4 regions of the Arthrobacter sp. NicSoilB8 genome follow, and region 3 is predicted to be linked to each of the others. Evidence: riboswitches for the same ligand, from Rfam matches in the RefSeq annotation. Region 3 holds a riboswitch; each other region holds the start of a gene.

Region 1 (4,204 bases), 430 kb from region 3:
GCCTCGCAGATCACCAGCACGAAGCGGTCGATCAGCCGCCGCAGCGGCGCCGTTGAATGGGCGTAGGCCGCGCCGATGGCGGCCTGGACGGCGGCCTGCGGCACGGTGCCGTCGAAGGGCGTGTAGCCGGCACCGCGGAAGAGCATGCCGGCCGAATGCACAATTGCCAGCTGCCGGGGGTCCGTGGGATCGAGCGTCCGCAGGTACTCGCCGTACCGCATCTCCCCGTCCCAGGGCTTGCCGAGGGCGTGGGTCTGGCGGTGGAAATGCCGTAGCGACGCCTCGTCCGGGGCGGGCATGGTACGCAGGATGCCGACTTTGCCCTGGAGCATCAGTGCGGCGGCCGCCATCCCGGTCATGAGGGAAATCTGGGCGTTCCAGTCCTCCACCGGCAGCGGCGGGGCAGCCACAATCCGGTAGCCGCCGTCGGGCAGCTGCTGGATCTCCTGTTCGGGCATATTCAGGCTCGCGCCGCCGCGCTTGCGTTCCAGTTCCACCCGCTTGATGCCCACTTCTTTCAAGAGCTGCAGCACGGGTGCCGCGGTGCCCGCGTCGAGCTCGGCCTGGACGCCCTTGTAGTTGAGCTTCGCGCGGCTGCGGACCTGAGCCCGGCGCACGAGCACGGAGGTCACCTCGGCCGCGGCGTCGAGCTCGAATTCCCAGACGAACGCCGCACACAACTGCCCGGCAAGCAGGCTGCCGGCGGCCTCGCTGATAATCTCCGGGTGCAGCGGGATCCGGCCGTCCGGGGTGTAGAACGTCTGACCGCGGCGGCGGGTCTCGGCGTCGAGCGCCCCGCCCGGGGCGACAAAGGACGGGACGTCGGCGATGGCGTAAAACACCTTGTAGCCCTCGCCGCTCCGTTCGATGAACAGGGCCTGGTCGAGGTCGGTGGACGACGCCGGATCGATGGTTACGAACTCGACATGCGTGAAGTCCAGGTCCGGCAGCTTGTGCTCGGCCACCGCCGCCTCCGCATCGCGCAGCACGTCCTCGGGGAACGGACCGGGCAGTTCCAGCGTGGTGCGCAACGCCTTGAGGGCCTCGGCAAGCTGGTTCTGCTGCTCGTGGACGCTCGGGGTCAGGCGATGATGTGACACGAAAATCAGGGTAGCCCGATTTCCGCGATTAGTCTTGGAATATGAGCGCAATCCCGGGCGATCCTGCCCGCTACAACAGCTTCCTGGCGGATCTGCTGGGAGTCATGGCGTACGGCGAGCTTTCGGCCTTCGAACGGCTCTCCTCGGATGCCCGGTATTCGCCCACGCTGCATGACCGTGCGGTGCTCGGCAGGATTGCCGTGGTCGAGTTCCAGCACTACGAACTAGTCCGGGCCCGGCTCGAGGAGATGGGCCTGGATACCGAGGCGGCCATGCTGCCGTTCCAGCCCTCCGTGGATCACTTCCACGAACGCACCCGCCCCGCGGACTGGTACGAATCGCTCATGAAGGCCTACGTGATCGACACGGTTTCGGCCGACTTCTACCGTGCCGTCGCCCGGTATGTCGACGCCGGCACCCGGGAGCTGATCGGGCGGATCCAGTCCACCGAAGCGTCCACGGCCGTGCTGCAGGAGCGCCTCAAGGCGGCCCTGGCCGATGACCCCCGGCTGGCGTCGCGCCTGGCGCTGTGGGCCAGGCGCCTGCTCGGCGAGGCACTGACCCAGGCCCAGCGGGTGAGCCTGGAACACGCGTTCCTGGGCGGCCTCTCAGGCCTGGATGACGCCGGTGCCAGGGAACTGGTCAGGGCCCTGACGGCAGAACTCGCGGCGAACCACTCGCGCCGGATGGCCGGGCTGGGGCTCGCCGGGTAGGCCGGATGGCCGGTGCCGGGACACGCCCGGCTGCGTGCCGGGGAGCTGGCGGGCGCCGGTGGAGCCTGCGGGGGCCCGCTCAGGAATCAGCGGCATCCAGCGCCGCGAGCAGCGCGCCAGCGGCGTGCGCCGGATCATCGGCGTCGGTGATGGCCCGGACCACGACGATCCGCCGGGCACCGGCGTCGACGACCTCCTCCACATTGCCGAGGTCGATCCCGCCGATCGCGAACCAAGGCAACAGGCTTCCGGCCTGGCCGTCGACCTGGCCGGTCCCGTCCGCATCCGCCGGGCCGGCCGCCTGGGCGGCGTAGCGCACCAGGTCGATGCCGACGGCGGCGCGGCCCGGCTTGGTGGGAGTGGCCCACACCGGCCCCACACAGAAGTAGTCGAGTCCCTTGCGGCCGGGCGAGGACGCGATGGCCGCGTCAACCTGCTCCGCGTTGTGGGTGGACAGGCCGATCACGGTGTCCTTGCCGAGGAAGCCGCGGGCGGCGTCGAGCGGAATGTCCTTCTGCCCGATGTGGAACACCGGCGCCCCGGACAAGGAGGCGATGTCCGCCCGGTCATTGACGGCCCAGAGCCGTCCGTGGCGCTGCGCCGCGGCGTGCACGACCGCAAGGAGTTCCAGTTCCTCGGCCGCCTCCAGCGACTTGTCGCGCAGCTGGATGATGTCCACCCCGCCGGCAAATGCGGCGTCCACGAAGTCTTCGAAGTCGCCGCGGTCACGGCGGGCGTCGGTGCACAAATAGAGGCGGGCAGTGGTGTGGAGGGAGTCCTGGCTCATGGGACAAGCCTAGTTCCTCTAAACTGGGCGCATACCGCGGGAGCCCGCAGCAGCCATGTCAACGCTGCCCGGCTGAGAGGGCGTCAGAGCCGACCGCTTGACCTGATCCGGCTAGTACCGGCGTAGGGAAGGAATTTTTCATGGGCACAAGAGCCAGCCGCGAAGCCGAAGCCGCAGATGACGCCGCTTCCCTGGATTGTGACACCGGGCCCGGGCCCGGGCCCGGGCCCGGGCCCGGTGCCGGACACGGAACTGCCGCCCGGCACGCCGCCGCAGGGGATGTCAGCCCAGGGGACATCACAGCAGGGGACATCACCGTCGACGTTGCGGTGATCGGCGGCGGGGTAATCGGCCATGGCATCGCCTTCGAGGCCAGCCGTGCCGGCCGCTCGGTGGTGTTGATCGATGACGCGCCCGGCAGCGGAGCCAGCTGGGCCGCGGCCGGCATGCTGGCCCCCGTCAGCGAGCTGCACTACCAGGAAGAACAGCTCCTGGAACTGATGCTTGAGTCCTCCCGCCTGTGGCCCGCGTTCGCAGCGGCAATCGGTGCCGCCGGCACAGAACCAGGCGCCGGCACGGGATATTTGACGACGCCGACCCTCGCCGTCGGGGCAGACGCGGCGGACCGGCGCGCGCTCGCGGACCTGCGGGAAGTCCAGCAGGCCTGCGGGCTGACCGTCGAACCGCTGACCGTGCGGGAGGCACGCGGCCGGGAGCCGCTGCTGAGCCCCGGCATCTCGTGCGCCTTCGACATCCCGGCCGACCACCAGGTGGACCCCCGGCTCCTGATCGCCCGGCTCGCCGACCTACTCGGCGCAGACGGCCGCAGCGGCTTCGTGCGGCGCCGCGCGGCGGGGCTGCTCTGGGACGACGGCCGCGTTGCGGGTGTCAGGCTCGCGGGCGGCGGCTCCGTGCGCGCCGCGGAAACCGTGGTGGCCAACGGGCTCGGCGCCGCCGGCCTCGACGACCTGCCCGCCGGACTGGCGCTGCCCCTGCGGCCGGTCTACGGCGACATCCTCCGGCTCCGCGTGCCCGAGCACCTGCAGCCGCTTCTCACGGCCACCGTGCGGGGCATGGTGCGCGGGGTGCCGGTCTACATCGTCCCCCGGCAGGACGGCACCGTGGTGATCGGCGCCACCCAGCGCGAGGACGGCCCGTCGGACCCGCACGCTGTCTCTGCCGGCGGCGTCTACCAGCTGCTGCGTGACGCACAGCAGCTGGTGCCCGCGGTAGCAGAACTGGAGCTCCTGGAAACCACCGCCCGGGCACGCCCCGGCACGCCGGACAACGCCCCGCTGCTGGGACGGGTCCCGGGCACGGACGGCGGGGACATCACAGGGCTCATCATCGCCACGGGCTTCTTCCGGCACGGCGTCCTGCTGACCCCCGCTGCCGCCGCCGTGTGCCGGCAACTCATGGACGGGACGCCGGACCCGCGCTGGGCCGGGTTCCGCCCCGACCGTTTTTCCCGCATCCCGGACACGTCCGGGGACAGCCCCGACAAGGAAGCAGCATGAACATCAGACTGAACGGAACGGAGGAGACCGTCGCCGACGGCGCCTCCGTCAGCACGCTCGTAAGCCAGCTCACCGGCCGGAACATCG
Region 2 (4,204 bases), 110 kb from region 3:
CCGTCCTGTACGCCGGCGAAGTGAACTGGGACGCCGTCAACCTCGAAGGCAAGCAGCGCCGGATCGAAAACGCGCTCAAGTCCGGCGACTCCGTCCTGGTCCAGGTTTCCAAGGATCCGGTCGGCCATAAGGGCGCCCGCCTCACCAGCCAGATCTCGCTGCCCGGCCGCTACCTCGTGTACGTTCCCGGCGGCTCCATGACCGGCATCTCCCGCAAGCTGCCCGACGTCGAACGCAACCGCCTCAAGCGGATCCTCAAGGACCGCCTGCCCGAGGACGCGGGCGTCATTGTCCGCACCGCGGCCGAAGGGGCGTCCGAGGAAGAGCTGACGCACGACATCAACCGGCTGCGCGCGCAGTGGGAAGGCATCGAGAGCCAGTCGAAGTCCACGAAGGTCCTCGCTCCCGAGCTGCTCTACGGCGAACCTGACCTCACCATCAAGGTGGTCCGCGACGTCTTCAACGAGGACTTCTCCAAGCTGATCGTCTCCGGCGAGGAAGCGTGGGACACCATCGAGGCCTACGTCACGTACGTGGCACCTGACCTCGTGGGCCGGCTCGAGAAGTGGACCAAGGACACGGACATCTTCGCTGCCTGGCGCATCGACGAGCAGATCCACAAGGCCCTGGACCGGAAGGTCTTCCTGCCTTCGGGCGGATCCCTCGTGATCGACCGGACCGAGGCCATGACGGTGGTGGACGTCAACACCGGCAAGTTCACCGGCTCCGGCGGCAACCTCGAAGAAACCGTCACCAAGAACAACCTGGAAGCGGCCGAGGAAGTCGTCCGGCAGCTGCGCCTGCGCGACATCGGCGGCATCATCGTGATCGACTTCATCGACATGGTGCTCGAATCCAACCGCGACCTCGTGCTGCGCCGCATGGTGGAGTGCCTGGGCCGGGACCGCACCAAGCACCAGGTGGCCGAGGTGACGTCGCTGGGCCTCGTGCAGATGACGCGCAAGCGGATGGGCACGGGTCTGCTGGAAGTCTTCGGCGAGCAGTGTGAAGCCTGCGCGGGCCGCGGCATCGTCACGCACGACGAACCGGTCGAGCACCGCCGCGCCAACACGGTCGCCGCCGAGCACTACGTTCCGCGCACCGAAGCCGCCCAGCCTGCTGCGCGCACCGATCGCAAGAGCCGCCGCCGCGGCCGGGGAGGCCAGGGGCCGGAGACCATGCCGTCCACGCCGGCCGCGGTCCACCACGAGCCCACCGAGGCCGAACGCCACGCCAAGGCCGAGGCCACGCGTGCCGCGCTGGCGAACATCGCCGCCGCGGCGCACGCCGCGCACCTGCATGACGGGGAAGCCGCTGCCGCCAGTGAAGCGGGGGCCCGCCAGGCCGCCGTCGACGCCGTCACGAAGCTGGCCGCCACGGAGGAAGCTGCCGGCCGTCCCGCGACCGTGCTGACGTTTGGCGGCGAGCAGGTGGCCCTGCCGTTCGTCGAGCACGCCGAGGACACGCAGGCACCGGCCCTGACCCTGGACCTGCTGACCGAGGCCTTCGCCAACCTGGGCGACGCCGAGGCCGGCAAGCCGGCCGGGACGGACGCCGGCCAGGCAACGGCCGCCGCCGCACCGCAGGCCACCGCACCGGCAGCAGGGCGCACCACCGAGGCACCGGCCTCCCGGGCAGCGGACAGCGCGACTCCGCGTGGCCGCCGCGGGCGCCGCAACCGGAGCGCCAGCCGCGCCCAGGGGGCAGCCAACGAGACCTCCGTGGAGCATCGCGAGGCAACGCGGCCGGCTGCGGCCGGGTCGGTTCACGAAGCCAAGGCACCTGCCGCGGCCAGGCCGGCCGCTCCGGCCGGCAACGAGCCGATCATCCTTGGCGTCGGCGTGCCGGCCTCGGAGCTGTAAGCCTGAGCTGTAATCCTGTACGACTGAGCACTACTTCGATTCAGCACTAGCCCTGCCGGCCGCTTCTGCGGCTGGCAGGCCGGCGGGTTCTGGCCGGAACGGACGTAACATACGTCCGCTCCGGCCCGGGCCCGCCCTGCCGTTAACGGTTCAGCCCGGGCGCAACGGATAGGCTGGAGCACTGACACGGGGTGCCGCGCATCGGGCCGGCTGAGATCCAGACCCGTTGAACCTGTCCGGTTAGCACCGGCGAAGGGATGTCTGACGTGCCCGCAACATCGAATCCGTCCGAATTTCTGTCCAGCGAATTTCTGCCGACCAATTTCCTTCCGGCGAACGTCCCGCCCTCCGGGCCGCACCCGGCCGCGCCGCTCCGCATTCCCCGCGTGCTGGCCATCGCCGGCTCGGACCCGTCCGGCGGCGCCGGCATCCAGGCGGACCTGAAGAGCATCGCCGCCAACGGCGGCTACGGCATGGCCGCCATCACGGCCCTGACGGCGCAAAACACCCAGGGCGTGCGTGCCGTTCACGTGCCCCCCGCGGCCTTCCTCACCGCGCAGCTGGACGCCATCAGCGACGACATCGGCATCGATGCCGTCAAGATCGGCATGCTCGGCGACGCCGCGGTGATCGACGCCGTCCGCAGCTGGCTGGAAAAGACGCGCCCCGCCGTCGTGGTCCTGGACCCGGTGATGGTCGCCACCAGCGGCGACCGGCTCCTGCAGGAACCGGCCGAGGCCGCCCTGCAGGCCCTCCTGCCGCTGGCGGATCTCATTACCCCGAACCTCGCCGAACTTGCCATCCTGCTCAAGGAACCCGTCGCGGCCGATTGGCCGGAGGCCCTGGCACAGGGCAAGCGGCTGGCCGCCCAGACCGGCACCACCGTCCTGGTCAAGGGCGGGCACCTCCAGGGCGCAGACCCCCAGAACGGAGACCTCCACAACGGAGACCTCCACAACGGACGGCCGGGCGCCGACGCCGGGAACGGCACTGACGGGGACGGCACTGACGCCGGCTGCCCGGATGCGCTGGTCAACACCGGGGGCCTGCTGGGCCGGGAGACCGTGGTGGTGCCGGGGGAGCGGATCGCCACGCGCAACAGCCACGGCACCGGCTGCTCCCTGTCCTCGGCCATGGCTACCGTGCAGGCCCGGGTGGGGGACTGGGAAGCGGCGCTCCGGGAGGTCAAGCCGTGGCTGCTGGGCGCGCTCCGCGAAGCCTCGGTCCTGGAGGTGGGCACCGGGAACGGCCCGGTTCACCACTTCCACCACATGCAGGAATTCACGCGCGGCCCGGCGGAAGGCGAGTTCGCCGCAGCCCTCCGGGCAGGGGCCGCGGCCGATCTTGAGGCCATCTACGCCCTGGAGTTCATCCGCGGCCTGGCTGACGGAACCCTGCCCGAGCACGAGTTCGCGTATTACCTCGCCCAGGACGCCATCTACCTCAACGGCTACTCCCGTGTCCTGGCCCGCGCCGCCGCCCTGGCCCCCACCGAGGCCGAGCAGCTGTTCTGGGCCCGCTCGGCGCAGACATGCCTGGAAGTCGAATCCGAGCTTCACCGCTCCTGGCTCAGCACCCGCCCCACGGCACCGATCCTCGGCCCGGTCACCAAAGCCTACGTGGACCACCTCCTGGCCGCCTCGGTGTCCGGCAGCTACGGGGTGCTCGTGGCGGCAGCCCTGCCGTGCTTCTGGCTCTACGCCGAAGTCGGCGCCACCCTGCACCGGGAGTTCCTGGCCGGCGGCGCACCCGGGGCGCACCCCTACGCCGACTGGCTGCGGACGTACGCCGACGAGGACTTTGCCGCCGCGACCCGTCAGGCCATCGCGTACACCGACGCGGCGGCCCGGCGGGCATCCGCGAGCGAGCGGGAGGCCATGGCCCTGGCCTTCCGGCAGTCGTCGCGCTACGAAGTGGACTTCTTCGACGCGCCGAGGCTGCACGCCTGACACCAGCGGGCCGTTCCAGCCGGTAGGATAGTGGGGCACGGTTCCGGAAGTCGTGGCGGCTTCACCGCGTTGGGGTCCTGGTTAAGACAAAGTGTTGAGACAATGTCGAGATCATGGATTCGAGACGCTGTGGCGCCTATCACGGACTACCGCCGGAACCAGCCTCATTTGCGGCCGAAGGCAAAATTAGCGTATTCTAGATCTTCGGTGCTTACGCCAACACTTGGGTTATGACCCTGAGAACTATCCGCTTGGAATTCCAGTCGGATTTGTTCCGGGGGTAGCTCATGGATTCCCCCGGGGAATCCACCGGCGTTGAGGCACAGCGTGAGCCGGTCCAAACAATTTGGCCCCAGGTTCCGCACGCAAATCTAGTAATAAACGTCGAGAGAA
Region 3 (4,204 bases):
GTAAAACTCCTGCGCGGACTGGACGTCGCCCACCTGCAGGTGGACGTGGCCGACGCCGGCGGCAGCGTCGCGCTGGCCGGTCACGGATTCTTCGGTCAGGAATTGCTGCAGGTAGCGCTGCGGCGGCAGCGCCAGGCTGTCCATCACGACGTTCTTGCCCTCCCAGGACCACGCCTCCCGCGGCCGGTCCCAGTACAGCTCGATGCCATTGCCCTCGGGGTCGTTAAAGTAGAAGGCCTCGCTGACGAGGTGGTCCGCGCTCCCGGTGAAGGACTGGGGTTCATACTGGGCCGCGGTGGCAACCGTGGCCGCGAGGGAGTGCTGGTCCTCGAAAAGGAGTGCGGTGTGGAAGAGGCCGGCCTCACCGCGGGACGGAAGGTTCAAGCCGGGGGCGGGGGCGAGGTGCACCAGCGGCTTCTGCCGGCGGCCCAGATAGAGCCCGCCGTCCTGTTCGGCCACAGTCTCCAGGCCGAGGGCGCGCTGGTAGTAATCGGTCATGAGCTTCATGTCGCCGACCTTGAGCATCACCGTGCCCATGGTGAGTTCGGCAGGAAGGAGATCCTGGGTGCTGGTTTCTGCGGTCATTGAAACGCTCCGGGGTTCTGTGGCCACCGGCTTTCGGTGACTCTGCATACTCATTAAATTACTTGAAGCTTCAATTTATTCCTAACGGACGAGCCTGCCCCGCAGCACGATGTGCCGCAGCTCCGCGAGGGTGTCCAGGGTCTGCCTGGGATCCGCGGCGCACACCAGGACGTCGGCACCGGCTCCCTCGGTGATGCCGTCCGTCCCGAGCCACGTTCGCGCAGACCAGCTGGCGGCGTCGAGGGCGGCCGAAGCGGTCAGACCGGCCGCGTGCAGGGCCCGGACCTCGTCCACAATCCGGCCGTGCCTGATCACGCTGCCGGCGTCCGTGCCGGCATAGATGGACACCCCGGACTCGTGGGCCTCGAGGATCCGCTCCGCCCTCCGCTCCCACAGCGAGCGCATGTGGGCCGCATAGCGGGGGAATTTGGCCTGCGCCTGGGCGGCGATGTCCGGGAACGTGGCGATGTTGATCAGTGTGGGAACGATTGGAACGCCCTGCCCGGCGAAACGCGGGAGATGCCGCGGCAGCAGCCCGGTGGCGTGCTCGATGCAGTCGATCCCGGCGTCGAGCATGTCATCCAGGGTGTCTTCGGCGAAGCAGTGCGCGGTGACGCGGGCCCCCTCATCGTGGGCGGCCTGCACGGCGTCCTTGAGTGTCCCGGCGGGAAAGCTGGCGGCGAGGTCGCCGGCGTCGCGATCGATCCAGTCCCCCACGAGCTTGACCCAGCCGTCGCCGGCCAGGGCCTGCTTCCGCACGGCTTCGACGAGATCCCCCGGCTCCACCTCGACGGCGAAGCCCCGCAGGTAGCGCCGGGTCCTGGCGATGTGCCGTCCGGCGCGGATGATCCGGGGAAGGTCCGCGCGCCGCTGGAGCCAGCGGGTGTCGTGGACGGCGCCGGCGTCGCGGACCAGGAGCGTCCCGGCGTCGCGGTCTGCCAGGGCCTGGGCTTCCGCGGTGTCCTCGGAGACGTCCCCGCCCGGGCCGAGCCCGATGTGGCAGTGCGCGTCGACCAGTCCCGGGATGACCCAGCCGTCCAGGACCAGGTCCGGCGCCGCGGCAGGCCGGCGGAACGTCAGCCTGCCGTCCACCGACCAGAGCCCGCGGCGTTCCTGATCAGCCGCGGTGAGGACGGGGCCGCTGAACTCGATGATGCCGGTCATGGCATCAAGCCTAATCCCCCGGCAATCCATGCGCCGCGTCACACTGGACCGCCATCCGGCGGCACGTGGTAGCTTCATCTACGACCACACGGGTGCCCCTGCAGGGGCTGAGATCGGGCTGACGCGGCCTGCGACCGTTGAACCTGTCCGGGTAATGCCGGCGAAGGAAGTGAGTAATCCTTTGAGCACCACAGAAACACAGCACAGCCCTGTCCACAGCCAGCCTGTCTCAAAGCGGCCCGCCCTCAACGAGTCTGCGGCCACCACGCAGTCGCTGAAGTCCCACTCCCTGGCTTTCACCACGGACGCGGACCACGGCATCCGCGTCCCGGTGACCGAGATTGCCCTGGAACCGTCTCCGGGCGGCGTCGAAAACCCGCCGTTCCGGGTCTACCGCACGGCGGGCCCGGGCAGCGATCCGGTCCTCGGGCTGGAGCCGTTCCGGGCCCCCTGGATTGAGGCGCGGGCGGACACCGAGCCCTACGCCGGCCGGGAGCGGGAGCTGCTCGACGACGGCAAGTCGGCCGTGCGCCGGGGCGCGGCGTCGGCCGAGTGGCGGGGCGGGCGCCCGGTGCCGCGACGCGCCGTCGAGGGCAAGACCGTCACGCAGATGCGCTATGCCCGTGACGGGGTGATCACCCAGGAAATGCGGTTCGTCGCGCTGCGCGAGAACTGCGATGCGGAGCTCGTGCGCAGCGAGGTGGCGGCCGGCCGGGCGATCATTCCCAACAACGTCAACCACCCCGAATCCGAGCCGATGATCATCGGCAAGGCGTTCCTGGTGAAAATCAACGCCAACATCGGCAACTCCGCCGTGACCAGCTCCATCGCCGAGGAAGTCGACAAACTCCAGTGGGCCACCCAGTGGGGCGCGGACACCGTGATGGACCTCTCCACCGGCGATGACATCCACACGACCCGCGAATGGATCATCCGCAACTCCCCCGTCCCGATCGGCACGGTCCCGATCTACCAGGCGCTGGAAAAGGTCAACGGTGAGGCGAACGCCCTGACCTGGGAGATCTTCCGGGACACCGTGATCGAACAGTGCGAGCAGGGCGTGGACTACATGACCATCCACGCCGGGGTACTGCTGCGGTACGTGCCCCTGACGGCCAACCGGGTCACCGGCATCGTCTCCCGCGGCGGTTCCATCATGGCCGGCTGGTGCCTGGCTCACCACCAGGAGAACTTCCTCTACACCCACTTCGATGAGCTCTGCGAAATCTTCGCGAAGTACGATGTCGCGTTCTCCCTCGGTGACGGGCTGCGGCCCGGAGCGACGGCGGACGCCAACGACGCGGCGCAGTTTGCCGAGCTGGACACCCTGGCCGAGCTCACCCAGCGGGCCTGGGAGTTCGATGTGCAGGTCATGGTGGAGGGCCCGGGACACGTGCCCTTCCACCTCGTCCGGGAGAACGTGGAGCGCCAGCAGGAACTCTGCAAGGGGGCCCCGTTCTATACGCTCGGGCCGCTGGTCACGGACATCGCACCGGGCTATGACCACATCACCTCGGCGATCGGCGCCACCGAGATTGCCCGCTACGGCACTGCCATGCTCTGTTACGTCACGCCCAAGGAACACCTCGGGCTGCCGAACAAGGATGACGTGAAGACCGGCGTGATCACGTACAAGATCGCGGCCCACGCCGCCGACCTCGCCAAGGGCCACCCCGGCGCCCACGAACGCGACGACGCCCTGTCCAAGGCACGGTTTGAGTTCCGCTGGCGGGACCAGTTCGCGTTGTCCCTGGACCCGGTGACCGCCGAGGCGTTCCACGATGAGACGCTCCCCGCGGAGCCGGCCAAGACGGCCCACTTCTGCTCGATGTGCGGGCCGAAGTTCTGCTCGATGCGGATCAGCCAGGACATCCGGGATGAGTACGGTTCAGCAGACTCGCAGGCGGCCCTGGCGCAGATGGCGGCCGGAATGCGGGAAAAGAGCAGCGAGTTCCTGGCGGCCGGCGGCAAGGTCTACCTGCCGGAGCCCTCCGTGGGAGAACCTGCCGCAGGCGGAAGTGCCCGCTCCTAGGACGCCCGTGCGTGCTGGAGCCGGCTGACCTCGGCGATGAACGAGCGGATGGCCCGGTCCCCGTCGGGTGAATCCTGGGGCCGGTGCCCTCCCGCCGCAGTGCGGTGCAGGGCGCCGGTCTCGCGCAGGTAGCCGGCGATTTCCTCGTACAGCGGTTCCCAGCCGCCGGTCAGGACCAGCGTCGGCACGCCCGGCACGATCTGCAGCGGGGCCTCCCACGGCGGGGCCTGCAGGCGGAGCCGGCGCGCCGCGCGGAGGGCCTCCGGCGTGGTGGCCCCCGGGGCGTCGGCCGAGAACGCCCGGCGGATGAACTCGCGCTGGAAGTCGTCGTCGCTGAGGTTGTGCCGGACGTCAAAGAGCGGCTGCATGAGGGCCCGGTGCGCGGCGGTAGCCGGGAGCTCCGCTGTCAGGGACAGGCAGGCC
Region 4 (4,204 bases), 1.5 Mb from region 3:
TGTCCCGCGGCGTCCGCCGGACGTACTTTCAAGCATGGACCAGCCCCGCACCCGCCCGCTCGGCCCTGTCCGGGGCGCCGCGACGGATGGCCAGAGCTGGCGCCAGCTGTACTTCTGGGCGGGCATCTCCGCCGTGGTGTTCATTGGGTTGCTGGTTCTGGCCCTGCTCCTTGACTTCCTTGCCCCGCCGCCGGTCCACGGTGGTGCCGAAACGCTGGAGTTCATCGCCAGGAACAAGGGGATCTATGTCGCCGAACAGCTCCTGTGGACGGTGTCCAACATTCTTCCGGTGCTGGTGTTCGTGACCCTCTTTGTGGCGCTCGCCCCGGTCAATAAGAGTCTGGCCCTGCTGGCCACGGTGGTTGGCGCGTTGCCGTGGGCGATGTTCCTCGCCGTTCCCGTCACGAGCCGGGGATCGCTGATCCTGGTCTACCTCAGCGACCGGTACGCCGCGGCGTCCGGCACTGCCGCTTACGACGCCGCCGCCCGGCTCCGGTATGCCACCGCGGCGGAGACGGTGATCGCCGAGAACAACACCCCCGCCGTCGTCGGCGTCCTGTCCGCACTCGGCATCCTGCTGATCTCACTGGTCATGCTCAAGGGAGTGCTGCCCCGCGCGGTGGCGTGGCTGGGAGTGGCCACGGGAACAGCGGGGGTGATTGCCGAGGCGCTCCGGCAGGCCGTTCCGTCGTTCTACCTGGCGTACGGGCTCCTGATGTGGGCCTGGTTCCTGGCCGTGGGGATTGCGCTGCTCCGGCTGGCCCGGCGAACGCCGCGCGCGGGCGGCGGAACCGGGGACTAACCCTCCGGGGTGAGGACCGTCCGCAGAGCCTCGACGACGAGATCGTGGTCCGCCTTCTGGGGCAGCCCGGAAACGGTGACCACCGCAATGGCCCCCGTGCCGCGCAGGTAGATGGGGAACGCCCCGCCGTGGGCGGCGAACTCGCTCTGGTCCCACCAGGCGTTGTCCTCCATCCTCCCGCCGGCCGCGCGGGCCCGGAGACCCACCAGCAGGGAGGGGACCTCGTACCGCTGGGCTGTGCGCTTCTTCGCGTTGATCCAGCGTTCGTTGTCCGGTGTGGCGCCGGCCAGGGCCGCGTGGAAGAGCACCTGTTCGCCTTTGGTGATGTCGACGGCGATGGGCAGCGAGCGTTGCCGGCCCAGCTCGACCAGGAGGAGCCCGAGGTCCAGGGCGTCGTCCTTGCCGAAGGATGCGAACTGGAGGGACTCCATTTCGGCCAGCACGCGGCCGATGAGGGCCGCCAGTGATCCCGGCGGCTGCGGCTCGCTCGAGTCGGGGTCGTATTCCCCGGAGGGGTCTGGCGTGGCTGGTGCGTGCGTCAAAATGATCCAGCTTTCCGATGGGTGACGAGGCCGCCGCTGGCGGGTCCGGGTGTCCGACACGTCGACTTTACCAAGAGGGGCGGTTCCGGCCGCGGGGACCTTCAGCACCCGGTCCGCATTATGACAGCACACCGCTGAAAACCCGGCGGTCCGGGTGTAAACTTGGCAACGCCCACAAGGGCGATTTTAGATACGACAGGGGAGCGCCGCCGTCGGGCATCGCCGGAAAAATCCGGGGAAACCATTGGTGGGCGCTGAGAGTGCGGACAGCCGCAGACCCTCGAACCTGATCCGGTTAGTACCGGCGCAAGGGAGTCGAGTTCTCAGGGTGCGCGGAGGGCGGCGGAAGCCGAAGCCGGCCGGAGCACCCTCCCCTCCTGTTCCTCAGGAGGACGACATGACAGATATTTCAGCACAGCATGGTTCCGCCAGCCGCTCATCCGCACGGCGCAACTACACCTGGCGCGTGGTGGACATCGTGGTGGCCGCATTGATCGCCGTGGCCGGCGGCGTCATTTTCTGGGCCTGGTCCCAGGGCGCCAACCTGATTTCGACCCCCATCAACGCGCTCTACCCGCCGCTCACCGGACTCTACGCCGGCGGCTGGATGATCCCGGCGGTGCTGGGCATGCTCATCATCCGCAAGCCCGGCGCGGCGCTCTTCTGCGAGACCGTGGCGGCCACGGGCGAGCTCATCATGGGTTCGCAGTACGGCACCACGGTGCTGATCTCCGGCGTCCTGCAGGGCCTCGGCGCGGAACTGGTCTTCGCGGCATTCCTGTACAAGAAGTTCAACTTGCCGGTGTCCCTGCTGGCCGGTGCCGGCGCGGGCCTGTTCTGCGGCCTGAACGATTCCTTCCTGCCGTGGGGCTGGAACATCGCCTACGAAGCCGGCGACAAGCTCGCCTACATCGTCTTCACGACCATCTCCGGCGCCGTGATTGCCGGCGGCCTGTCCTGGCTGGCCACCCGCGGCCTGGCCAAGACCGGGGTGCTGGGATCCTTTGCCTCGCGCAAGGCCGCCACGGAGCCCGTCTTCTCCTGAACCCCGCTCCCGAACCCACACCTGAACCCCTCCTCGAACCCCTCGTGAACGGCGCAAACGACTCATGACATCCTCACCGGGCGTCCGGCCGGCCGCCGTCACGGCCCGCGGCTGGGGCTGGCGGCACGCCGGACGGCCCCGGCCCGCGGTCAGCGGCCTTGACCTGGACATCCGGCCGGGGGAGCGTGTGCTCCTGCTGGGCCCCTCCGGCGCGGGCAAATCGACGCTGCTCCACGCCCTGGCGGGCGTGCTGGGAGACAGCGCGTCGGGCGCCTCGGGGCCGGCCGGCGATTCCGGCGGCGCCGGCGATGCCGAGGACTCTGACGAGACCGGAAGCCTGCTCATTGACGGCGCCCCGCCACGGTCCCGGCGCGGCCGCGCCGGGCTCGTGCAGCAGGACCCGGAAACCCAGGTGGTGCTTTCCCGCCTCGGCGACGACGTCGCGTTCGGGGCGGAGAACCTGTCCGTCCCGGCGGCGGAGATCTGGCCCCGGGTGCGTGAGGCGCTCGACGACGTCGGGCTGGGCCGGCTGCCGCTGGACCACCCGACGTCGGCGCTCTCCGGCGGACAAAAGCAGCGCCTGGCGCTCGCCGGGATCCTTGCGATGCGGCCGGGGCTGCTGCTGCTCGACGAGCCGACCGCCAACCTCGATCCCGCCGGCGTCCTGGAAGTCCGCGATGCCGTGGGCCGCTGCCTGGACAAGACCGGCGCCACCCTGGTGGTCGTGGAGCACCGGGTGGCGGTCTGGAAAGACCTCGTGGACCGGATCGTGGTGCTGCAGCCCGGTTCCGCCACCGACTCCGCGGTACTGATCGACGGCCCGCCGGACCGGGTCCTGGCCGAGGCGCGGGACATGCTCATCGGTGCGGGCGTCTGGGTGCCCGGCTACGTTCCGGCGACACGGACCCGGACGGCCCCGGCATCAGGACAGCTCCTGCTCGCGGCGGAAGGACTCGCGGTGTCCCGCGAGCGGCCGCGGCGGGCCGGGCTGCGCGGGGGCTTCCGCAGCATTGCGCCGCGTCCCGTGCAGTCCGGCATCTCGACGCAGGTCCGCGCCGGCGAGGCCCTGACCATCACCGGGCAGAACGGCTCGGGGAAGTCGACCCTGGCCCTGACGATGGCCGGGCTCCTGCGCCCCGTGGCGGGGACAGTCTCGGCCCCGCCGGGGCTGAGTGGTCACGCCAATGGTCGCGGAACTGGTCTCGGCACTGGTCGCGGCACTGGCCGCCAAGGCGAGGGTGCCGGAACCGATCCGTACCGGTGGAAGGCCCAGCAGCTGATCGCCAGGATCGGAACCGTGTTCCAGGAACCCGAGCACCAGTTCGTCACCGGCCGGGTCCTGGACGAGCTCATGTTCGGTCCGCGCCACCTCGGCTACGGCGAGGAACGCGTGGACGAGCTCCTGGAGCGGCTGCGGCTGACAGAACTCGTGGAGGCCAACCCGTACACGCTCTCCGGAGGCGAAAAGCGGCGCCTGTCGGTGGCCACGGTGCTGGCGGCGCATCCGCAGGTGCTGGTCCTGGACGAACCCACTTTCGGCCAGGACGCCAACACGTGGGCGGAGCTCGCCTCCTTCCTCTCCGAACTCCTCGACGCCGGCACCGCGGTGGTTTCCGTTACGCACGACGCCGAATTTTCCGCCGTCCTGGGCGGCACCGAACTCCGCCTCCACACCCCCGCAGCGGCGGCCGGCGCGCCCGCCCCGGACCTTGAGCTTCCGGAGGGGGCTTCGCCATGAGGGACGCACTCAGCCTCCGCGGCAACCATGCACTGCTGACCCGGGCCAACCCGCTCGCCAAGTTCACCGCGGTCACG

What was found. Region 3 has a riboswitch for thiamine pyrophosphate ahead of thiC (phosphomethylpyrimidine synthase ThiC). Riboswitches for the same ligand answer to the same signal wherever they lie in the genome.
Region 1: another riboswitch for thiamine pyrophosphate. It lies ahead of thiO (glycine oxidase ThiO); the one in region 3 lies ahead of thiC (phosphomethylpyrimidine synthase ThiC).
Region 2: another riboswitch for thiamine pyrophosphate. It lies ahead of LDO15_RS13405 (bifunctional hydroxymethylpyrimidine kinase/phosphomethylpyrimidine kinase); the one in region 3 lies ahead of thiC (phosphomethylpyrimidine synthase ThiC).
Region 4: another riboswitch for thiamine pyrophosphate. It lies ahead of LDO15_RS20810 (ECF transporter S component); the one in region 3 lies ahead of thiC (phosphomethylpyrimidine synthase ThiC).

What each region holds. Positions count from the first base shown of each region.
Region 1 covers NZ_AP024655.1:3,513,414-3,517,617, reverse strand. The annotation lists gene LDO15_RS15810 (RNB domain-containing ribonuclease) at 1-1,100, opposite strand, end outside; gene LDO15_RS15805 (ferritin-like fold-containing protein) at 1,142-1,813, shown strand; gene thiE (thiamine phosphate synthase) at 1,893-2,600, opposite strand; TPP riboswitch at 2,627-2,747, shown strand; gene thiO (glycine oxidase ThiO) at 2,741-4,117, shown strand; gene thiS (sulfur carrier protein ThiS) at 4,114-4,204, shown strand, end outside.
Region 2 covers NZ_AP024655.1:2,977,125-2,981,328, reverse strand. The annotation lists gene LDO15_RS13410 (Rne/Rng family ribonuclease) at 1-1,862, shown strand, start outside; TPP riboswitch at 2,040-2,137, shown strand; gene LDO15_RS13405 (bifunctional hydroxymethylpyrimidine kinase/phosphomethylpyrimidine kinase) at 2,240-3,811, shown strand.
Region 3 covers NZ_AP024655.1:3,083,540-3,087,743, forward strand. The annotation lists gene LDO15_RS13930 (VOC family protein) at 1-585, opposite strand, end outside; gene LDO15_RS13935 (amidohydrolase family protein) at 667-1,749, opposite strand; TPP riboswitch at 1,828-1,935, shown strand; gene thiC (phosphomethylpyrimidine synthase ThiC) at 1,931-3,781, shown strand; gene LDO15_RS13945 (alpha/beta hydrolase) at 3,778-4,204, opposite strand, start outside.
Region 4 covers NZ_AP024655.1:4,597,484-4,601,687, reverse strand. The annotation lists gene LDO15_RS20820 (DUF4386 family protein) at 35-802, shown strand; gene LDO15_RS20815 (heme-degrading domain-containing protein) at 799-1,344, opposite strand; TPP riboswitch at 1,532-1,675, shown strand; gene LDO15_RS20810 (ECF transporter S component) at 1,742-2,389, shown strand; gene LDO15_RS20805 (ABC transporter ATP-binding protein) at 2,454-4,127, shown strand; gene LDO15_RS20800 (energy-coupling factor transporter transmembrane component T) at 4,124-4,204, shown strand, end outside.